DNA from 2 places in the Enterobacter sichuanensis genome. Region 2 is predicted to be linked to the other one. Evidence: predicted binding sites of a transcription regulator. Region 2 holds the regulator's gene; the other holds the start of a gene.
What was found. Region 2 encodes CRP, which controls carbon source genes, mostly activating them, when cyclic AMP is high. Its sites were predicted from a motif close to ATGTGANNNNNNTCACAT; they were not measured.

Region 1 (11,894 bases), 2.0 Mb from region 2:
ACGCTTTTTTCTGTTACCTTGAACTGTTAACAAATTATTAATAATTCAGGGGCAGGGTATGACGCGTAAAGACGGACTGCTGGCGTTGCTGGTGGTCATCGTATGGGGACTCAATTTTGTGGTCATCAAGCTGGGCTTGCACAACATGCCGCCGCTGATGCTGGCCGGTTTGCGTTTTATGCTGGTGGCGTTCCCGGCGCTGCTGTTTGTCGCCCGTCCCAGGATCCCCTTTAAACTGCTGCTGGGCTACGGCCTGACCATCAGTTTTGGCCAGTTTGCGTTTCTGTTCTGCGCCATCAAATTTGGTATGCCTGCCGGACTTGCTTCGCTGGTGTTACAGGCGCAGGCGTTCTTTACCATCATTCTGGGGGCGTTTGTGTTTGGCGAGCGTCTGCAGGGTAAACAGCTGGCGGGCATTACGCTGGCGGTGTTTGGCGTGCTGGTGCTGATTGAGGCCAGCCTGAATGGTCAGCACGTGGCGCTGCTCGGCTTTATGCTGACGCTGGCCGCGGGCCTGAGCTGGGCCTGCGGGAATATTTTCAACAAACTGATCATGCAGCATGAGGCGCGTCCGCAGGTGATGTCTCTGGTCGTGTGGAGTGCACTGATCCCGGTGGTACCGTTTATGGTCGCGTCCCTGATATTCGATGGCCCGGCAGTGATGCTGACGAGCCTGGTTGAAATCGACCTCACCACCATTTTGTCGCTGGTCTATCTGGCGTTTGTCGCCACGATTATCGGGTACGGTATCTGGGGATCGCTGCTCGGGCGATACGAAACCTGGCGCGTGGCGCCGTTGTCGCTGCTGGTGCCGGTCGTTGGGCTGGCCAGTGCCGCTATTTTACTGGACGAAAAACTGAGCGCCCTGCAACTGCTTGGCGCGGTGCTGATCATGGCCGGGCTGTATATCAACGTGTTTGGCCTGCGCGTGCGCCGGACGGCGCGGGTGCGGGGATAAGAAAGAAAAAAGCCCCGCATCGGCGGGGCAAAAACGAATCAGAGGCGGTGCTGATTATAGTAAGGCACGCCTAATTCGTCGGATTTGTCGCTACCAGCACCCATATGGTTGAAATCATAAGGCGACTGGTCATGTGCTGACGGCAAAATCATCGTATCAGGATTATTTTGCTGCGTTGCACGAGGGGTTTGCTCCGCGAAGGTCTGGCTGGAGAAGAGCACCAGCAAGGCGAGGGCGGCGGAGGCGGTAACGTTCATGATTTCCTCGGTTACGTCTGTTACAGGCGATGATTAACTACAGTGTTTTAACGGATACAGGTATCGGGATTCACCGGGTACGCTGGTGATGCGGTACTTATGAGGCGGCACGTCAAAATAGTTCTTGAACGTACGCGTCAGGGTTTGTTGCGATTCAAATCCGTAACGCTCCGCCAGATAAAGGATCGGCTCATTGCTTTCTTTCAGCTTCTGGGCAATTTCCGTCAGCTTGCGGCTGCGAATATATTGACCTAATGAATGGCCGGTCTCTTTTTTGAACATCCGTTGCAGGTGCCATTTGGAGTAACCTGAACGCTCTGACACTTTTTCAAGGGAGAGCGGCGATTCCAGGTTGTCCTCGATCCAGTCCAAAATGCTATGAATGGTGATAGCGTCAGTATTGCGTCTGGACATCGTCATACCTCTTTTTTCTGATTACGGCAGAATTTTCTTGAGCAGAAGCTCAAGCGTTGCCACTTCATCTGCCGTTAGGTTTTTTGTTAGTTCCTGATGCAGTGTTTGTCCTACTAATTGATGACATTGCTCGCACATGGCCGCGCCATCGCTGGTCAGCTTTACCAGTACGCCGCGTTTGTCATTCGGGTTAGGGCTTCGTTCTACCCATCCTTTGCAGACGAGACGATCGAGCATGCGGGTGAGCGCACCCAGATCGACAGAGAGCACCTTTTTCAGCTCAACCGGTGTGATACACACTTCGCAGCGAATGGAACACAGCACTTTGAACTGTGTCGCGGTGATATCCAGCGGTGACAGATAGTCGTTGAGCAGGCGATCTTTCTTCTGATTTACCATATGAATAAGACGACCCAGCGGAACAACGTCGTTAAAGATATCACTGGTGCTTTTCACAATGGTTGCCCTGGCAAGTAGTTAGTCACGGCAGATATTATTGCTCAGGCAAGTATAAGTCAACTGAATGAGTCAGCCGATGCCACGAATTGCTAAAACGTTTCATGAACTTTTTTTGTGGTCTTTCAAATCAGATAGATAACTGAGGATTATCATTTCAGACAGGAAATAATCGTCACGCTGCAACGATGGCTGAATGTCATATTTTCACCCTATAATTGCGGTGTTAACTAAGGATAAGGACAACAACACACTATGCTGGATTTACTTAAAGCAATCAGCCTTGGGCTGGTGGTCTTGCTGCCGTTGGCGAACCCGTTAACGACGGTGGCGCTTTTCCTCGGACTGGCAGGGAACATGAATAGCGCCGAGCGCAATCATCAGTCGTTGATGGCCTCTGTGTATGTTTTCGCCATCATGATGGTGGCGTATTACGCCGGTCAGCTGGTGATGAACACCTTCGGGATTTCCATTCCCGGCCTGCGTATTGCCGGGGGGCTGATTGTCGCCTTTATCGGTTTCCGCATGCTGTTCCCGGCGCAAAAAGCCCATGAGTCACCGGAAGCGGCCAGCAAATCTGAAGAGCTGGAAACCGAACCGAGTGCGAATATCGCCTTCGTGCCGATTGCCATGCCGAGCACGGCGGGGCCGGGGACCATCGCGATGATTATCAGCTCCGCGTCGACGGTGCGTGACAGTTCAACCTTCCCGGACTGGGTGCTGACGGTGGCGCCACCGCTGATTTTTGCGATTATTGGGGCGATCGTGTGGATCTCTCTGCGCAGCTCCGGCGCGATTATGCGCTGGGTAGGCAAGGGCGGTATCGAGGCGATCTCCCGTCTGATGGGCTTCTTGCTGGTCTGTATGGGCGTGCAGTTTATTATTAACGGCGTGCTGGAGATTATTAAGACTTACCATTAAGTGCATTGCCGGGTGGCGGCTTCGCCTTACCCGGCACAAACACCCTTCACCCGTGCTGCCCCTGTTCTTCCAGCGCCACCGGCCACTTACGGAAAATCAGCACCGACCAGACAAGCGCCACCAGGGCCGGAATAGCACCCAGATAGCCAATCGCCGACATCGAGACGTGCAGGATGACCTGATTTCCCACCAGCGCGCCCGCGCCAATCCCCAGATTGAAGATCCCCGAAAACAGCGACATGGCGACATCCGTCGCGTCCGGCGCCAGAGCCAGCACCTTCACCTGCATGCCCAGACCAATAATCATGATCGCCACGCCCCAGAACAGGCTCAGGATCGCCAGCTGGATCTCACTGCCCGCGGCGGGCATCAGCAACAGCAGGCAGGCCAGCAGCAGGCCGATGGCGCTGCTCACCAGTGTGGAGGCATGTCGGTTACCCAGCTTACCGAACAGCACGCTGCCGATAATGCCCGCGCCGCCGAGGATCAACAGTAAAACAGTGGCAAAGTTGGCACTAAAGCCCGCTACCACCTGCACAAAGGGCTCGATGTAGCTGTAGGCCGTGTAGTGGGCGGTGACCACAATGACGGTGAGCAGATAAATACTCAGAAGTGCCGGACGACGCATCAGCAGCGGCAGGCTTTTCAGCGAGCCGGAATGTTCGCTGGGTAGCGCGGGCAGCAGTTTTATCAGGCATACCAGCGTTATCAGCGCACCCATGCCGATGGCGAAGAAGGTGGTACGCCAGCCGAAGTACTGCCCGACGATGCGGCCAATCGGCAGGCCGAGCACCATCGCCAGCGCGGTACCGGTGGCTATCAGGCTCAGCGCCTGAGCACGTTTACCCGCCGGCGCCAGGCGAATTGCCAGCGACGCGGTGATCGACCAGAACACCGCATGGGCAAAGGCAATGCCGATGCGACTGATGACCAGTACCGTAAAATTCCACGCCATAAACGACAGCACATGACTGGCAATGAACAGCACGAACAGGCCGATCAGCAGCCTGCGCCGCTCGATCTGGCTGGTCAGCAGCATAAACGGCAGGGACATCAGCGCCACCACCCAGGCGTAGATGGTCAACATAATGCCCACCTGCGCGGTTTCCATCTGGAAACTTTCAGCGATGTCAGACAGCAGCCCAACAGGCACGAATTCGGTGGTGTTAAAAATAAACGCGGCAATGGCCAGCGTGACCACGCGTAGCCACGCAACCCTGCGGGAAACTGTGTTCGTTGTCATAGGGATGTCGGAGATTCGTTGCTGAAAAGAAGAGGAGACGATCTTAAAACGTCAAAAGGCGAAAACTCAACCATTATGTGATGCAGATCTCAATATTTACCTTATGAAAGCGGTAGCCGCAAGCGTGCTTTTCATTGAATATAAAAGAACAACACAATAAAAACAGGCGGTAAGACAATGCAGGAGATTGATTTTTATCTGGTCGATGCGTTCAGCGAGACCTCGTTTGGCGGTAACCCGGCCGCCGTTTGCCCGCTCAGGGAATGGTTGCCCGATGAAACCTTGCTGAAAATGGCGCAGCAGCACAATCAGTCTGAGACGGCCTTTTTTGTCTGCAGCAAAGGGGGTATTGAGCTGCGCTGGTTTACCACGCTTACCGAAGTCAATCTCTGCGGTCACGCTACGCTTGCGGCGGCGCACGTTCTGTTTACCGAGCTGGACTACCCTGATTCACGGATCCACTTCGATACCGCCTCCGGTCGCCTGACGGTCAGCCGGGAGGGCGACTGGCTGACGCTGGACTTCCCGGCATGCCCAACCCATGAAGAGACACCGCCGCCGGAGATGCTCTCGGCGCTGGGTATTACTCACTATGTTGAAGCCCGTAAAGGACGAGCCTGGCTTATCGTGCTGGACAATCGCCAGCAGGTCGAAGCGCTCATGCCAGATTTTTCGGCGATGACGCCAGGTGAGCATAAGGTGAGTGTGACGGCGCGTGGGGAAGGGGAATATGATTTTGTCAGCCGCTTTTTCTCCCCGGGCGTCTCCGTCCCGGAAGACCCGGTCACCGGCTCCGCCCACACCATGCTGATCCCTTACTGGAGCGAAAAGCGGGGTAAAACCAGACTGTTTGCCCGTCAGGTTTCAGCCCGGGGCGGTGATGTGCGCTGTGAGCTGAAAGGCTCCCGCGTGCTGATGGGCGGTCAGGCCACGCTTTATCTGAAAGGCACAGTTTTTCTGCGCTAAATAGCCATAACTAGAGAGGAAGAGACAATGCAGGAAATTGATTTTTATCTGGTGGATGCCTTCAGCGATAAAACCTTTGGCGGTAACGCCGCAGCGGTATGTCCTCTGGAAGAGTGGCTTCCGGACGAGACGCTGCTCAAAATGGCGCAGCAGCACAACCAGTCTGAGACCGCCTTTTTCGTGCGCACCGACGGCGGGTTTGAGCTGCGATGGTTCACCACGCTGGATGAAATTAACCTGTGCGGACACGCAACGCTTGCCGCCTCACACGTTATTTTCGAATACCTGGATTATCCGCATACCGAAATCACCTTCACCACGCGCTTTGTCGGCGAGCTGACCGTCAAGCGCAGCGGCGACTGGCTGACGCTGAACTTCCCGGCGTGGTCGACTGAGGTTGTGGAGAACCCACCTGCGGCGCTGTTTAGCGCCCTGGGCATTACAGCGGCGAAAGAGGTGCGCGTCGGACGCGATTACATGGTGGTGCTGGAGAGCCAGCAGCAGGTAGAAGCGTTAACACCGGATATTGGCGCGCTGCTTCCGCTGGATAAAATGGTTTGCGTGACGGCACCGGGAGACCAGTATGACTTTGTCAGCCGCTTCTTCTGTCCGGGGGAAGGTGTGCCTGAAGATCCGGTGACCGGATCCGCCCACAGCATGCTGATCCCGTACTGGAGCGAAAAGCTGGGCAAAACCACACTCAACGCCCGCCAGGTGTCATACCGTGGCGGGGATCTGCGTTGCGAACTGAAGGGCGACCGGGTGTTGATTGGCGGTCAGGCGACCCTGTATCTGAAAGGACGTATCTTTTTACGCTAACAGCGTGACGCGATAAGTAAATACTATGAAGCCCCCTGGCAGGCCTGCGCTATGTTGAAAGGCTATATTGAAAGAACAATAGCAAGGAGCCTGCCATGTATTCCATTACCTCTGAATCTGCACATCACCCGGATATCCTCACACTGATTGCTGCGCTTGACCGCTATCAGAGCGAACTCTATCCCGCCGAAAGTAATCATCTGCTCGACCTGTCTGCGCTTGCGGAAGACTCGCTTATCCTGATGATCATCCGCGACCCGCAGCTGAAGGCCGTCGGCTGCGGAGCCATCGTGCTCAACGGTGACGGCACGGGAGAGATGAAGCGGGTCTATATCGATCCGGCTCATCGCGGGCAACATCTCGGCGAAATGCTTCTGGCCGCTCTGGAAGATGAGGCCCTGAGCCGTCATTGCCATACGGTACGGCTGGAGACGGGCATCAAACAGCACGCCGCGGTGCGTCTTTATGAACAGTGCGGATACGAAATGCGCCCGGCGTTTGCCCCGTACGTTGACGATCCGCTCAGCCTGTTTATGGAGAAGGCGCTGGTTGCAGACGTTCGTTTAGCAGCGCTATAAAGGCTTCCAGCTGGCGGGTCATCGCCCCGCGTCGCCACACCAGCCAGGTGGTGAGCCAGCGCCAGTTCTCCGCCAGCGGCCAGGCTTCAATCTGATGATGCCCTGGCATACTCTCCAGCATCGAGCGCGGCATCAGCGCGATGCCCGCACCAGCAATCACGCAGGCGAGCATCCCGTGATAGGACTCCATCTCGTGAATACGGCCAGGGGTGGCTCTGTCTGCATGAAACCAGCTCTCCAGATGCCGACGGTACGAGCAGTTTGCGCGAAAGGCGTAAACATCGCTGCCGCTGACCTGCGCGGCGCGCGAGACTTCCGCCTGTCCGGCCGGCGTGACCAGCATCATCTCTTCCCGGTAGACCGGCATGCCCTCCAGCTCCGGGTGCGACAGGGGCCCGTCAACAAAGGCGGCGCTTAAGGTTCCCTCCAGCACGCCATCAATCATGGTTCCGGATGGCCCGGTAGAGAGGGCAAACTGGATACGCGGGTAGCGCTGGTTAAACTGCGCCAGCGTCTCCGGAATGCGCACCGCGGCAGTACTCTCCAGCGCGCCGAGGGCAAATAGCCCCTGCGGCTCATCACCCGCCACGACCATCCGCGCTTCATCCACCAGCGCCAGGATCTGCTTGCTGTAGCGCAGGAAGTTATGACCGGCGGGGGATAACCGCAAACGCTGGTTCTCACGAATAAACAGCTCAACGCCGAGGTCGGCCTCCAGCTGACGGATGCGGGTGGTGAGATTAGACGGCACGCGATGCACCTTCTGCGCCGCCTGGGTGATACTGCCCGTCAGCGCGACGGCGTTAAACATTTCAAGCTGGGTTAAGTCCATGGCATTCTCGTTTCGTGAATAAGGTGGTTAGTATTATTCATTTTTAAGAAATAGCAGAGTGAGCCACAATCAATCAACCGAAATACGTGGAGAACACCATGACTTATTCATCTGCAACACATGCCTTCTCTGTTAACCCGGCCAACGGGGAAACCCTCGCCGCGTATCCGTGGGCGACGCCGGAAGAGGTTGACCACGCCATTTCTCAGTCAGACGCGGCATATCGCCAGTGGCGTCGTGAAAGCGTTGCCCACCGGGCGCAGAAGCTGCGCGATCTCGGTGCCGCGCTGCGAAACCGCGCGGAAGAGATGGCGCAGACAATCTCCCGTGAGATGGGCAAACCCATCCTGCAGGCGCGGGCGGAAGTCACAAAATCCGCTGCGCTCTGCGACTGGTATGCCGAACATGGCCCGGCGATGCTGCGCGCGGAACCCACGCTGGTGGAAAATGATAATGCGGTTATCGAATATCGTCCTCTGGGGCCGATCCTCGCGGTGATGCCGTGGAACTTCCCCCTCTGGCAGGTGCTGCGCGGTGCTGTGCCGATCCTGCTGGCAGGTAACAGTTATCTGCTCAAACACGCGCCAAACGTGCTCGGCTCGGCCAGACTGATTGCGCAGATAGCGGCCGAGGCCGGTATTCCGGCAGGCGTTTTTGGCTGGGTGAATGCCACCAATGAGGGCGTCAGCCAGGCGATTAACGACAGTCGTATTGCTGCGGTGACCGTCACCGGCAGCGTGCGTGCCGGTGCGGCGATTGGCGCCCAGGCCGGAGCTGCGCTGAAAAAATGTGTGCTTGAACTGGGCGGCTCTGACCCGTTCATTGTTCTTAACGATGCCGACCTCGATCTTGCCGTGAAAGCGGCGGTAGCGGGGCGCTACCAGAATACCGGACAGGTGTGCGCCGCGGCGAAGCGTTTTATCGTCGAGGAGGGTATCGCAGAGACCTTTACCCAACGTTTTGTCGAGGCTGTTGCTGCACTGAAGCTGGGCGCACCGCATGAAGAAGAGAACTATATTGGCCCGATGGCGCGTTATGACCTGCGGGATGAACTGCATCAACAGGTGCAGGCCACGCTGGCCGAAGGGGCAACGCTGCTGCTGGGCGGAGAGAAAATCAGCGGTGAGGGTAATTACTACGCACCGACCGTACTCGGCAATGTGACGCCTGAGATGACGGCTTTCCGTCAGGAGTTGTTTGGTCCGGTCGCAGCCATTAGTGTCGCGAAAGACGCGGAGCATGCCCTGATGCTTGCCAACAACAGCGACTTTGGTCTGTCTGCCACCGTCTTTACCGCTGACGCAGCGCTTGCGGATAAATTCTCGCGCGAGCTGGAGTGTGGCGGCGTGTTTATCAACGGCTTTAGCGCCAGCGATGCACGCGTGGCCTTCGGTGGCGTGAAGAAAAGTGGCTTTGGCCGCGAGCTCTCCCACTTTGGGTTGCACGAGTTCTGCAACGTGCAGACGGTGTGGAAGGATCGCGTGTAATTTTTCGGCCCTCATCACGAGGGCCGTTGTCATTTCTCTGCAATGGTTCTGTCATTTTCATCTCGTAGACTCGCTCGCGTCTAACGTATTGTTAATGAAGAAAATTATGAACCTAACGCAAATTTTCCGCCGTATTGCGCAGCGTCTCATCCCTCGTCAGTTTGGCCTGCTGACGGGTATCTTTTGCATCATTGGCCTTTTCTCTGCGCTGCAGCTCTCCTCGTCACTTCTGCTTAACGCCTCCCTGAACGAAGCCCAGCGCAACGAGCAGCGCAATCTGCTGGCCTGGCAGCAGCAAAGCAAGCTGGATCTGGCTCGCGTCTCTCTGCTGGCCGCAAGCGACCTGCTTAACCGCTCCGGGGTCTGGTTTATGCAGGATAAAGAGACCGGCTCCGACGGTAGCTGGCACAGCCTGATGGATGAGGCGCAAAAGGCGCTGACGGTTTCGCAGCAGGCATGGAAAGCCTGGCTGGCGCTGAATCCGCCGAAAGACGACGCCCTGGTGAACAGCTATCAGCTCTTCTACGGCGCGATCCAGGAGCAGGCTGACGGTCTGCTTAAAACCAACACCATCGATGCCTTTTTTGCGGTACCGGCTCAGGCTTTTCAGAGTGACTTTAATGACAACTATGCCCGGTATCAGCAGGCAAGCGAGAGGCAGGCCGTACAGGGCCGACAGACCTTAATGGCGCAGCTCTCCGGGCTGCAAACGTTGTTCCTGTTTGCACCGGTACTGTTACTGGCCATCGCCGTTGCCGTCTGGTTTGGCATGGCCAGATGGGTTATTACGCCGCTGCGCCGGCTTATTGCACATATCAACCAGCTGGCGGCGGGGGACCTCTGTGGCACGCCGCCGGATGTCAGGTGCTTTAACCGGGAAGTCTGGCAGCTGAGCGACAGCATTGCCACGATGCAGCACGGTCTGCAGCAGCTGGTGACGCAGGTTAGCGATGCCACAGCCACCATGGTGGAGAATATTGACGCCCTGGCGCAGGGTAACCAGAAGCTGTATCAGCAGTCGGCACGTCAGGCGAAAGAGCTTGAGGATGTTACGGCGCATATCGCGGCGCTGGAAAGCCACGTGGAAGGGAATACCGGCTATGCCCGGCTCGCCAGCTCGCGGGCGGATGAGGCGCGTCAGGCGGCGGAGGGCGGTGACCAGATGATGTCGACGGTAAATGCGTCTATGCAGGCGATCGTCGACCGATCCTCAGAGATGCGCGGGATCGTGGCGATGATCGACAGCGTGGCGTTTCAGACGAACATCCTGGCGCTGAACGCCGCCATCGAGGCTGCCCATGCCGGAAACCAGGGGCGAGGTTTTGCCGTCGTCGCACGGGAGGTTGGGCTGCTGGCCAGAAAGAGCAGCCACTCGACGCAGACCATTCAGGAACTGATCAACCGTTCTTTGCAGGGCATTGAAGACGGTTCCCGCGCCGTTAACCTGATGGAAGAGAATCTGCAGCAGGTCACCGGTCTGGTGGGGAATTTAAGCAGTTTGCTGAATGAGATCTCCACCGCCACGCTCAGCCAGGGAGAAAGTATTCATCAGATGACGCGTCAGCTTCAGGCACTGAATCACGTCTCCCGTCAGACAGATATTCTGGTCTCGGACGCCTCGGAGGCCTCGGAACGTCTGCAAAAGCAATCTGACCTTTTATTGCAGGCCGTTTCGCGTTTTCGTCTTGGTGCCTGACGCAATACATAAGCCTCTGTTATACTCGCAGCCCGTTTTAGCCTGAGGGCAAGGAGCAAAGAGTGGCTGCGGTCATCCATAATGAGATGCTGGACGAGATTCTGGCGCAGGTTCGTCCGTTATTGGGAAAGGGGAAGGTTGCCGACTATATTCCGGCCCTTGCCTCGGTCAGCGGGAATAAGCTGGGAATTGCTATCTGTACCATTGACGGACAGCGATACCAGGCCGGTGATGCGACTGAGCGTTTTTCCATTCAGTCTATTTCTAAGGTGCTGAGTCTGGTGGCGGCGATGCGCCAGTATGAGGAAGACGAGATCTGGCAGCGCGTGGGCAAAGACCCCTCCGGCCAGCCGTTTAACTCACTGCTTCAGCTCGAACTCGAACAGGGTAAGCCGCGCAACCCCTTTATCAACGCCGGGGCGCTGGTGGTCTGCGATATGCTGCAAAGCCGCCTCAGCGCACCGCGCCAGCGCATGCTTGAGATTGTTCGTCAGCTTTCAGGCGTTGAAGACATTGCCTACGATACGGTGGTGGCGCGCTCGGAGTTTGAGCACTCTGCCCGTAACGCGGCCATCGCGTGGCTGATGAAATCCTTCGGTAATTTTCATAACGATGTGGCCACCGTACTGCAAAACTACTTCCATTACTGCGCCCTGAAGATGAGCTGTGTTGAACTGGCTCAGACGTTCCTGTTCCTGGCGCACGAGGGGCACGCACCGCATCTCGATCAGGAGGTGGTCTCGCCCCTTCAGGCGCGTCAGGTTAACGCCCTGATGGCAACCAGCGGGATGTATCAAAACGCCGGTGAGTTTGCCTGGCGTGTCGGCCTTCCGGCGAAATCGGGCGTTGGCGGCGGAGTCGTCGCGATTGTACCGCATGAAATGGCGATTGCGGTCTGGAGCCCGGAGCTGGATGAAACGGGGAATTCCCTTGCCGGTGTGGCGGTGCTGGAGAAGCTGACCCAGCGTCTGGGACGTTCCGTTTACTGATGTCTGACCTGGATCCTCTCTTTTCCCGCCTGGCGCGATCGACATTTCGCTCGCGCTTTCGCTTAGGCGAGAAAGAACGCCGCTACTGCTGGGACAAAGGCCCCGAAACCATTGACCAGCATGCCGCTGATTTTGTCGAAAAGCGGCTTGCGTCTGCACACCCCGCAAACGACGGCAAACAGACGCCCATGCGCGGTCACCCGGTGTTTATCGCCCAGCATGCCACGGCCACCTGCTGTCGGGGCTGTCTGGCTAAGTGGCACAACATTCCGTCGGGT
Region 2 (11,894 bases):
ACACGGTCGTACGCCTTGCGGGGTTCTTCACAGAACACGGTAATATCGAACTGAGCGGCATCGGCTTTATCGAGAAGATCCTCAATAAAGCGGTGACCGACCATGCCGTTACCGATGATAGCGAGTCTGAGTTTGCTCATTATTGCCTCGATTTCTTTTCTATTACCGCCTACCTTAACGATTCAGCAGGGGCGCTTATTGATGCAAATCAAATACGTCTTCGCCTACTCCTTAGGTGGTATATGACTGATTTGTCAGGATTTTTATAAGTTATGGAAATCGCAGGCTTTTCGGGTTAGTTGAATTTGTGTACAAATCAGGGGCGGTTTTGCAAAAATCGATACGCCTGTCCAGCAGCTGCGTTTTTAGGGGAAAGATATGTCTACTACACCGTTATGGCTTGTTCAGAATGTTCGTTTACCGGGTCGGGAAGGGCTGTGGCAGCTTGCCATTGAGAACGGGCGATTTGGTGACATCACCCCCATGGATGACACCCATACCGAAAGCTATGAAGTGTTAAATGCGCGCGGTGGGCTGGCTATTCCCCCGTTTATTGAGCCGCATATCCATCTTGATACCACCCAGACGGCGGGCGAGCCGAACTGGAACCAGTCCGGAACGCTGTTTGAGGGCATTGAGCGCTGGGCGGAGCGCAAGGCGCTACTCAGTCATGACGACGTGAAAGCGCGGGCGTGGAAAACGCTGAAGTGGCAAATCGCCAACGGGATCCAGTTTGTCCGCACTCATGTGGATGTCTCCGACCCGACGCTCACTGCCCTGAAGGCAATGCTGGAAGTGAAGCAGGAGGTTGCGCCGTGGGTGACCCTGCAAATCGTCGCGTTCCCGCAGGAAGGTATCCTCTCTTACCCGAACGGCGCGGCGCTGCTGGAAGAGGCATTACGGCTGGGTGCGGATGTGGTGGGGGCGATCCCCCACTTTGAGTTCACCCGCGAGTACGGCGTGCAGTCGCTGCATATCGCCTTTGAGCTGGCGAAGAAATATGACCGTCCGCTGGATATTCATTGCGATGAAATTGATGACGAGCAGTCTCGCTTTGTCGAGACGGTGGCCACGCTGGCGTATGAGGCCGGTATGGGCGCACGGGTAACGGCCAGCCACACCACCGCCATGCACTCCTACAACGGCGCCTATACCTCGCGGCTGTTCCGACTGCTGAAAATGTCGGGGATTAACTTCGTTGCGAACCCGCTGGTCAATATCCACCTGCAGGGGCGCTTCGATGATTATCCGAAGCGTCGCGGCATCACCCGGGTGAAAGAACTACAGGCGGCGGGCATTAACGTCTGCTTTGGCCATGATGATGTCTTTGACCCGTGGTACCCGCTTGGTACCGGCAATATGCTGCAGGTGCTGCATATGGGGCTGCACGTCTGTCAGATGATGGGCTATCCGCAAATCGACAGCGGCCTGAACCTGATCACCCATAACAGTGCCCGAACCTTTGGCCTGAGCGATTACGGGATTGAGACGGGTAACCCGGCGAACCTGATTATTCTGCCTGCGGAGAGCGGGTTTGAAGCGGTACGCTGTCAGGTGCCGGTGCGCTGGTCCATTCGTCAGGGACGAATTATTGCCACCACACAGCTGGCGCAGACCTGGATCCAGATGGATAACGGGGGAGAAGAGGTGAGCTTTGCCAGAAACACCCCCTCTGTGTAGGGCAGAGGGGGACGGGATTAGTGCGTCGCCGCTGCAGCGTTATGCTGGCGGTGGCGGGTCACAAAGCCCAGGATGAAGCACATGATAAACACCACGGCGTACAGACCATTCGCCGTGTGCAGCGCGGCCAGCGGGCCGCTGTGGGCGACGATTGGGCCGGTGACCACGAAGGTCAGCATGGTGCCGATGGTGCCACAGGTCAGAACGAAGTTAACCAGCTTCGGCGAGGCCACCCTGGTCTGCAGGGAGCCCAGAGTAATGATCGAGGTGTAGATCGCGCTGGAGAAGAAGCCCAGGGTCAGAATAAACCACGGCATATGTTCCGGTGAACCGTTGATGAACAGATACATCAGCACGGTTGCCAGGCCCGCCAGTACGGTCAGAATGCGCTGCAGATCGAAGAAGCGCAGGATGAAGCTAAACGCCCACATGCCGAACATGTAAGACATCCAGAAATCACTCACCAGCTTACCCGCGTCGTTCAGGCTCATGCCCAGGCCTTTGGCGTATTCCGGTACCCAGGAGATAAAGCCCAGCTGGCCGAGGATGTAGCACAGGGCGGCGATGGAGAGGAACAGTACGCCGATCCCCCATTTCTCTTTCGCGACAGGCTCTGCCGTGGTCTGCGCTTTTTTGCCCAGCACCGGGAACTCGCAGCCGAAAGTCAGAATAAAGATCGCCACGTAGACCAGGCCGATGCAGGCATACACCCAGTACCACTCAATGCTGCGCGCCAGCAGAACGGCAGCCACCATCGGAAAAATCATCCCGGCCATGCTGAAGAAGGAGTCGGTAAACAGCAGGCGCGCGCCACGCTGACGGCCTTCATACATATGGGTAATCAGGAAGGTCCCGATCGACATGGTAATGCCGCTGACCAGACCGAGTACAAACATGGCGGCGGAGAACAGGGCGATGCTGTGACTCAGCATCAGACCCGCCACGGCGGCGACCATCAGCACAAAACCAAAACGCAGCTGCGTTTTCAGTGGCACGATTTCCATCAGCCAGGCATTCAGGAAGATGGAGATCAGGATCCCGGCGTTGAGGAAGGTGAAGGTGTTACTCATGCTGGAAACGGGCAGATGGAAGTAGTCTGCGATATTTCCCATCACCATCCCGGTGACGATCACCAACGCGCCGGTCAGGGCGTAGGAGAAGAAGCTGATCCATGTGAGCTTGATGCGATTGCTGTTAGTCATGTCTGGCCTGTTCAAAATAAGAAAAGCGCCCATCGGGCGCTGAGAGCGGGCAGATTTTAGACATTAAAGTGATCTATTCATATCTTTTAAGAGAAATTCGAACTTCATTGCAGTTTTTTATGTGATCTTGATCACATAAAAAGCCGCCGGAACCAATCGTTTGCGTGGTTACAACTGTTTCAATTTCGTAAAATTAGGTAAAAGGCTGGTCTCCGTTCATACTGCTCTTTAGAATCAAGCCATTCGCTTTATATACTGCGCTTTGTTAAGGAATTCTCATGCTCAAATCAACACTGGCGGCTGTCGCAGCTGTGTTTGCTCTTTCTGCCGTTTCCCCTGCTGCGCTGGCAGCAAAAGGGGACCCTCACGTTCTGCTGACCACCTCCGCCGGGAATATTGAGCTGGAACTGAATAGCCAGAAAGCTCCGGTTTCTGTGAAAAACTTCCTCGACTATGTGAACAGTGGTTTCTACAACAACACCACCTTCCACCGCGTGATCCCTGGGTTTATGGTGCAAGGCGGTGGTTTTAATGAGCAGATGCAGCAGAAACAGCCGAACCCGCCGATTAAAAACGAAGCAGATAACGGTCTGCTGAACACCCGTGGCACCATTTCCATGGCGCGTACCGCGGATAAAGACAGCGCGACCAGCCAGTTCTTTATCAACGTGGCGGATAACGCCTTCCTCGACCACGGCCAGCGCGACTTCGGTTATGCGGTGTTCGGTAAAGTGGTGAAAGGGATGGACGTGGCGGACAAGATTTCTCAGGTTCCTACCCATGACGTTGGCCCGTACCAGAATGTGCCGTCAAAACCTGTCGTGATCCTCTCCGCGAAAGTTCTGCCGTAACCTGTTTCGACACGGGCGATCCTTGCCCGTGTTGTTAGCCCTCCCTGCGAAAGCGCGTTTTGCTGCTTATACTTGTGGCAAACGGACATATTCAGGGAGGCGTTAAGTGAAAAAACTCACCGACAAGCAAAAATCCCGTCTCTGGGAGCAGCAGCGTAACGTCAATTTTCAGGCCAGTTGTCTCCTTGAAAAAGGTCATGGTCCTTCCGATCCCCACATTGAAACGCTGGAGCTTGGACCTTCCGCTCCTGGCTTGCCCCATCTGTGCCTTATTCACCGCCATCTGTACCGCAGAGAGTTGAAGCACGCTGGCGAGTTGCGTACTGATGATATTTTTAAGGGCGACATTCCTTTCTGCCATTTCGAGTACATTGAGAAGATGGGCAACGAACTGATGGCGGCGCTGGAAAGCGAAAAGTATCTGGTTGGTCTGGAGAAAGCGGCGTTTATAGAACGAATTAGCCATTATTATTGTGAAATCAACATGCTGCACCCTTTTGCCAGCGGTAACGGTATTGCTCAGCGTGTTTTCTTTGAGCAGCTGGCGATCCATGCGGGTTACGCGCTGGACTGGCGCGATATCGATCCCGAAGATTGGGTGGCGGCTAACCGGAGCGGCGCAACGGGCGATCTCAGCGCGTTAAACGCTATCTTTGCCAAAGTAGTGAGTGAAGCGCGGGAATCTGAGTAGAATAGGGCGGCATTTTTTTCGGGAGCCGCCATGATTCTGCTGATTGATAACTACGATTCCTTCACCTGGAACCTTTACCAGTATTTTTGTGAACTGGGTGCAGAGGTGGTTGTTCGCCGCAATGACGAGATTGGCCTTGCCGATATTGAGACGCTGGCTCCGCGAAAAATCGTCATCTCACCCGGCCCCTGCACACCGTCGGAATCGGGCATTTCGCTGGACGTTATCCGGCAGTATGCCGGCAAGCTGCCCATTCTGGGCGTCTGCCTGGGTCATCAGGCGATTGCCCAGGCGTTTGGGGCCACCATCGTCCGTGCGGCGAAAGTGATGCACGGCAAAACCTCGCCGGTCACGCACACGGGTACCGGGGTATTTACGGGGCTCAATAATCCATTGACCGTGACGCGCTATCATTCGCTGGTGATTGACCCGCCGACGCTGCCTGACTGCTTTGAGGTGACCGCCTGGAGCGATACGCAGGAGATCATGGGGATTCGTCACCGCGAATGGGATCTCGAAGGCGTGCAGTTCCATCCGGAAAGCATCCTCAGCGAACAGGGGCACGCGCTGCTGGCAAATTTCCTCAATCGCTGAATATCTGTTGCCTTGTTGTGATTTTTTATGCATATTTTGTGATTATATTTTCACAATTGATGTGACATAAAATGGATGGGCATGACATGGCAACTGAACAACCAGCAATTACCCGCGCGACATTCGATGAAGTGATTCTGCCGATTTATGCACCGGCTGAGTTTATCCCGGTAAAGGGAAAAGGCAGCCGAGTCTGGGATCAACAGGGTAAAGAGTACGTGGATTTCGCGGGCGGGATTGCGGTAACGGCGCTGGGTCATTGCCATCCTGCGCTGGTCGAGGCGCTGAAAACCCAGGGCGAAACCCTGTGGCACACCAGCAACGTCTTCACCAACGAACCGGCGCTGCGTCTTGGCCGCAAGATCATTGATGCCACGTTTGCCGAGCGCGTGCTGTTTATGAACTCCGGTACCGAAGCCAACGAAACCGCCTTCAAGCTGGCGCGCTACTATGCCACCACGCGCCACAGCCCATACAAAACCAAAATCATCGCTTTCCACAACGCCTTCCATGGGCGCTCCTTCTTTACCGTCTCCGTTGGTGGTCAGCCGAAGTATTCCGACGGTTTTGGTCCGAAACCGGCTGACATTGTCCACGTGCCGTTTAACGATCTGCATGCGGTAAAAGCGGTGATTGACGATCACACCTGCGCGGTGGTGGTGGAGCCGATTCAGGGCGAAGGTGGCGTGACGGCCGCCACGCCGGAATTCCTGAAAGGGCTGCGCGCGCTTTGCGACGAGCACCAGGCGCTGCTGGTATTTGATGAAGTGCAGTGCGGGATGGGGCGTACCGGCTCCCTGTTTGCCTATATGCACTACGGCGTGACGCCGGATATTCTGACCAGCGCCAAAGCGCTCGGCGGCGGTTTCCCGGTGAGTGCGGTCCTGACCACCCAGGAGATTGCCTCCGCGTTCCATGTGGGGTCGCACGGCTCCACTTACGGCGGTAATCCGCTGGCGAGCGCTGTGGCGGGCGCGGCGTTTGATATTATCAACACGCCTGAGGTTCTCAATGGCGTGGGCGCGAAGCGCGAACTGTTCGTAAAACATCTGCAAAAGATTGATGACCAGTACGACGTGTTCAGCGAGATCCGCGGGATGGGGCTGCTGATCGGTGCCGAGCTGAAACCGCAGTACAAAGGCCGCGCACGCGATTTCCTGCACGCCGCCGCCCACGAAGGGGTGATGGTGCTCAATGCCGGGCCGGACGTGATGCGTTTTGCGCCGTCGCTGGTGGTGGAAGAGAAAGACATTGAAGACGGTTTAACCCGCTTTGCCGCGGCAGTCGCGAAGATCGTAAAAGGTTAATACGCCGTCCGCTTCAGGCGACGGGTTAACCAAATCCCGTGATGCGGACGCTGACGCCATGCCACCGATGAAATGGTGTGCAGGGTGTTCAGATGTCCCAGAATGCGCTGTAAATGCTGCTCAAGGGTACTCATTGGCCCGTGGGTGAGCGTTTCCGGCGCTTCCAGAATATTTGAATCCCCCGACTCACCCGGCGCGTCATACTCCAGACGCTGCTGACAGCGCTGCAGAGCAATCTCACACGACTGCAGGTAACGTTGCGCCAGGTCTGGCGTCAGCATGGTATGTTCACGCGCGAGCGTGGTCATGGCGTTGATATGTTCGACGATAAACTGGCTGTGCGTCACCCAGAGCTTCATGTCCGCAAGATAGTGCGAGTTAAAGCCGGGCTCCTGCATCGCCTGGTTGAGCGAGTTGAACAGGGCGTTGTGCGCCTGGTTGACCTTCATCCGCTGATAAGCCAGCGGGGAGGGCTGAGGATCATCGCTCAGAATCAGGCGGATAGCCTCCTGGTCAGCCTCCAGCGCGTCGTGGGCGTTCTGCCTGAGCAGCCCGCTCTGCCACTGCGGCCACAGCCAGACCATACCACCAAAGGCAATCAGACAGCCGATGAGGGTATCAATCAGCCTGGCGACAATAAACTGTTCGCCATTGAGCGTGAGCAACTGCAGGGTATACACCGCCGTCACCGTAAAACCCACCATCGCCCAGCCGTAGTTTTTACGAATAATCAGGTAGCTCACCAGCGTAATCACCAACATTCCTGCCAGGGTATAGCCTTCCGGCACGTGGAAGTGCAGCGTCACGCCCGCAATAATCAGCCCCGCCATCGTTCCGCCGGCCCGGTGCAGAATCCGCACCCGCGTGGCGCCGTAGCCATTCTGGGTGACAAACAGCACGGTCATTAAGATCCAGTAGGGTTTCGGCAGATGCAGCGCCATGCCCATCAGGCTGGCGACACTGAGCATGACGCTAATCCGTGCGGCATTGCGCAGGGCGGACGATTTAAGCGACAGATAACTTCTGAGCGCGGGCAACAGCGGAAGCCGTTTTTGTTTGTCCGCCATCAGATCGCGGGAATAAAGCGGGCGCTGGGTACGCAGCACGCGGGCGATGCGGCTGAAGTGCCAGGCGGCAAACTGACCGACCGGGTTATCCGGATGCTGACGGGCGATTTTCTCCAGCGCGCCGAGCTGTTTGTCCATGTTAAAGCGCGTGGGGTAGCGGTGATAGAGAATATCGTCGGCCAGGATCCGCAGGCGCGCGGAGACGGTCTGTGCGTTCCAGCGGATCACCGCTTCAGCGTGGCTGCGCTCTACCAGTTTTTGCACCTCTTGCGGGTGGTGAAGACTTACGGAGATATGTTCCTGCAGATCCAGCCCCACCTGGAAAGTGCGCAGCAGCCGTTTATATTCGTGATTCTGGTTGGCGGCGAGCATATGCAGTTGCTGGTAGCACTGGCTTATCAGATCCACCATCTTTTGCTGACGGGTCAGCAGCGGGGGCAGCGATCTTTCCGGATCGGTATGCTGGGTGAGCAGGGTGTATTTGGCTTCACAATACTCCGCCAGCTGCACATAGAGCAGGCTCAGGGATTCACGCAGCGGTTGTTCGCGCCACAGCCAGAACCAGAACCAGTTAAACAGCCCGTACCATAATGTCCCCAGCGCGTAGATCAGCAGCGGCTCCCACACCGGCATATTTCCGGCGAGGCTCAGCGTGAAAATGGCCGCAATCAGCGAGGCGGGAAGTAGACGGGCGTGCAGCGAGCTGATTTCGGCGGTGACACCCAGGGTCATCGCCAGCACGGTCAGGATCAGCGGCAGCGGAATATCGCGCGCCAGCAGAAGCTGCACGGCGAGACTACAGCCGGCAAACAGTGAACCGCCAATGATGAGTCGTTTGAAAAAGCGCTTATGCGGCGTGTCCAGACCGGCAATGTTGCAGCAGGCGGGCACCAGAGAAAAGAGCAGACCTTGCTGAAGATGTCCGAGGAGCAGGCCTACGGCCACAGGAAGACACAACACCAGCGTTTGTCGCAGTGCGTAGTTAACTTCCGGGTGATAGATCAGCCTGCGCCACATGGGGAGTAGAGACAAAAACGGCGTGACACCTTGCGGTGACACGCCGTTTGAGCGGAATTAACGCGTTCCGTAAACCACGATGGTTTTACCGTGGGCGGAGATCAGGTTTTGATCTTCCAGCATTTTCAGGATACGACCTACGGTTTCACGGGAGCAACCGACGATCTGACCAATTTCCTGACGGGTAATTTTAATTTGCATGCCGTCCGGGTGGGTCATGGCGTCTGGCTGTTTCGCCAGGTTCAGCAGCGTCTGTGCAATACGGCCCGTCACGTCCAGGAAGGCGAGGTTGCCCACTTTCTCAGAGGTGACCTGCAGACGGCGCGCCATCTGGGAAGAAAGACGCATCAGGATGTCAGGGTTAACCTGAATCAGCTGACGGAATTTCTTGTAAGAAATTTCAGCCACTTCACATGCTGTCTTTGCACGAACCCAGGCGCTACGTTCCTGGCCCTCTTCAAACAGGCCCAGTTCACCGATGAAATCGCCCTGGTTCAGATAAGAAAGGATCATCTCTTTCCCTTCTTCATCTTTGATCAGCACTGCCACCGAGCCTTTAACGATGTAATACAACGTTTCCGCTTTTTCACCCTGGTGAATCAGCGTGCTCTTCGATGGGTACTTATGAATGTGGCAATGAGACAAGAACCATTCGAGAGTCGGGTCTGTTTGCGGTTTGCCAAGCACCATGCGCTGTTATCCTCTGTTATAAGCTGTCACCAGAGTCATCAGATGCATCCGGACTCTGGGGTTGCAATCGAATTCTTACCCATACCCTGGGAAGTCGGCTACCGTAACGTTTCGCAGCCAGTAAAGTTTGATGTCCTCTGCATACACGTGTAACGTCAATGTATTACTGTAGCATCCTGAGTGTTTTAGCATAGCTTTCGCCGCGTGTCTCCTGGTGTCTCGCTTCAGCATGATGCAGGTCGCCTTCCATTGCGAGAAATGTAACGCACGCGTAATCTGTCACCAAAAATGCAACGTTGGAGTTTAAGAATATGCAAGCGCGCGTGAAATGGGTTGAAGGTTTAACGTTCCTGGGCGAGTCCGCTTCCGGACACCAGATTTTGATGGATGGCAACTCCGGCGATAAAGCGCCAAGCCCAATGGAGATGGTGCTGATGGCGGCAGGGGGATGCAGCGCCATTGACGTGGTGTCGATTCTGCAGAAAGGCCGTCATGACGTGACAGATTGCGAGGTTAAACTGACCTCAGAACGTCGTGAAGAGGCGCCACGCCTGTTCACCCATATTAATCTGCACTTTGTTGTGACCGGCAAAGCGTTGAAAGACACGGCGGTATCACGCGCGGTGGACCTGTCGGCGGAGAAGTACTGCTCTGTGGCGTTAATGCTGGAGAAGGCGGTAAAAATCACCCATTCGTATGAAGTGATTGAGGCGTGATTGATTGGGCATCGTGCGTGTTGATGCCCTCACCCTAACCCTCTCCCACAGGGAGAGGGAATATGATTATGCGATCTGCTTCCCTTCCATCAGTCGCTGTACCAGCGGCGTCATGATGAGCTCCATTGCCAGTCCCATTTTTCCGCCCGGCACCACTAATGTATTCATGTGAGAAATGAACGAGCCCTGCAGCATCGCCAGCAGCCACGGATAATCAATGCCTTCGAGATTGCGGAAATGGATCACCACAAAGCTCTCATCCAGCGACGGGATACTTTTGGCGGCGAACGGGTTGGAGGTGTCCACCGTCGGCACGCGCTGGAAGTTGATATGGGTGCGGGAAAACTGCGGCGTCAGGTAGTTGATGTAATCTTCCATGGAACGCACCACCGAGTCCATCACTGCCTCGCGTGAGTGGCCGCGCTCGCTCATGTCACGCGTCAGTTTCTGGATCCACTCCAGGTTGACGATTGGGACCACGCCGACCAGCAGATCCACGTGGCGCGCCACGTCGTGCTGCGGCGTAACCACGCCGCCGTGTAATCCTTCGTAGAACAGAACGTCGGTAGGTTCCGGCAGCGGCTGCCAGGGAGTAAAGGTGCCCGGCACCTGATTCCAGGGAACGGCTTCATCATAGGTATGCAGATACTTGCGGGACTGCCCTTTGCCGCTCTGTCCGTACTCAATAAAGGTTTGCTCCAGCAGGCCGAAGTCATTGGCCTCCGGGCCGAAGTAACTGATGTGTTTACCCAGATCGCGCGCTTTACGGATGGCCATATCCATCTCCGGACGCGTGTAGCGGTGAAAGCTGTCGCCTTCGACCTCCGCCGCACGGAGATTCAGCTGGGCGAAAATCTTGCGAAAGGCGAGGCTGGTGGTGGTGGTTCCCGCACCACTCGACCCCGTAACGGCAATAATCGGATGTCTGGCAGACATAACAACTCCCTGACTGAAAAGGGTGGAAGATCAGCCGTGAAACGCGTTGCGGGGCATGATATTGACCGTCTCATGCAGTTCTGACCACACCAGCACCACGTCGCCGCTTTTCAGCTGGCGCTTTACATCGTTGACCTTTTGCTCAAGCGAGCGTTCATGTTCACCATAATCGGTGCCTTCGCGCAATACAAAGCTTTCAATCAGATTATCGAGCGTTTCGGGAGCCAGATCCTGCCAGGGAATAATCATTTTGCACCGTCCAGATAAGGGGTTAGCCAGTCAGGGATACGCGTCTCAAGCCACATTTTCGGGCGGCGCAGCGTGCCACCGATAAACCCGACGTGGCCGCCATGCTCGGTCAACTGATAGTGAACGTTGTCGGGCAGAAACTCCTGTGCGGGGATCGAGTGGTGATCCATAAAGGGGTCATCTTTGGCATGAATGATCAGCGTCGGTTGCGTGATCTTGCTGAGCAGCGGCATGGCGCTGCACTGACGATAGTAATCAATCGCATCGGCGAAGCCGTGAATTTTGGCGGTGATCAGATCGTCGAACTCGCGAATTCGGCGCACCTTTTTCAGCTGGCGCAGGCTGACCGGCAGCGTATCCGGGTAAGCCTTCAGCTTACGCGCCGCGTTGGCTTTCAGCAGGTTGAGCAGATAGCGCTGATAGACGCGGGAAAAGCCTTTATCCATATGGTAGCTGCACTGCTCCAGCATAAACGGGGCGGAGACAATGACCGCCGCATTCAGCGGTACGCTTTCGCCCTCTTTGGCCAGCAGACAGGCCAGCATATTGCCGCCCAGCGAGTAGCCCACGGCGGCGGTTGGCACGTTGCCAAAATTATCCCGCAGCCAGTGCAAAAACCACGTACCGTCTTCGGTTTCACCCGAGTGATAAATGCGTTTCTGACGATTGGGTTCGCCGCTACAGCCGCGAAAATGCATCACCACGCCGAGCCAGCCGCGCGCTTTTGCCGCCTCAATTAACCCATGCGCATAAGGGCTGTGCAGACTGCCTTCCAGACCGTGAAAGACCACCAGGCGCGGCTTATGGCGGGCCTGCTCAGGTGCTTCGCTCCAGGCGAGATCCAGAAAGTCACCGTCCGGCAGGTCAAGCCGTTGCCAGTGCGGGGTGAACTGA

Region 1: C1N69_RS11030 (sugar transporter) is a predicted target of CRP. The motif match lies at 4,325-4,342, and genes of this name have one in related genera.

The regions. Positions count from the first base shown of each region.
Region 1 is NZ_CP027986.1:2,280,883-2,292,776, forward strand. Features, by position in the region: gene eamA (O-acetylserine/cysteine exporter) at 59-958, shown strand; gene marB (multiple antibiotic resistance protein MarB) at 997-1,215, opposite strand; gene marA (MDR efflux pump AcrAB transcriptional activator MarA) at 1,249-1,629, opposite strand; gene marR (multiple antibiotic resistance transcriptional regulator MarR) at 1,651-2,085, opposite strand; gene C1N69_RS11025 (MarC family NAAT transporter) at 2,341-3,006, shown strand; gene C1N69_RS11030 (sugar transporter) at 3,053-4,249, opposite strand; gene C1N69_RS11035 (PhzF family phenazine biosynthesis protein) at 4,427-5,215, shown strand; gene C1N69_RS11040 (PhzF family phenazine biosynthesis protein) at 5,243-6,034, shown strand; gene C1N69_RS11045 (GNAT family N-acetyltransferase) at 6,130-6,612, shown strand; gene ptrR (putrescine utilization regulator PtrR) at 6,566-7,444, opposite strand; gene sad (succinate-semialdehyde dehydrogenase) at 7,543-8,931, shown strand; gene C1N69_RS11060 (methyl-accepting chemotaxis protein) at 9,038-10,627, shown strand; gene glsB (glutaminase B) at 10,690-11,616, shown strand; gene C1N69_RS11070 (DUF4186 domain-containing protein) at 11,616-11,894, shown strand, end outside.
Region 2 is NZ_CP027986.1:4,307,937-4,319,830, reverse strand. Features, by position in the region: gene nirB (nitrite reductase large subunit NirB) at 1-140, opposite strand, end outside; gene C1N69_RS21010 (cytosine deaminase) at 379-1,680, shown strand; gene tsgA (MFS transporter TsgA) at 1,698-2,882, opposite strand; gene ppiA (peptidylprolyl isomerase A) at 3,161-3,733, shown strand; gene C1N69_RS20995 (putative adenosine monophosphate-protein transferase Fic) at 3,840-4,424, shown strand; gene pabA (aminodeoxychorismate synthase component 2) at 4,455-5,018, shown strand; gene argD (bifunctional acetylornithine/succinyldiaminopimelate transaminase) at 5,105-6,325, shown strand; gene C1N69_RS20980 (YccS/YhfK family putative transporter) at 6,322-8,409, opposite strand; gene crp (cAMP-activated global transcriptional regulator CRP) at 8,467-9,099, opposite strand; gene C1N69_RS20970 (OsmC family protein) at 9,411-9,815, shown strand; gene C1N69_RS20965 (phosphoribulokinase) at 9,882-10,751, opposite strand; gene C1N69_RS20960 (YheU family protein) at 10,782-11,000, opposite strand; gene C1N69_RS20955 (hydrolase) at 10,997-11,894, opposite strand, start outside.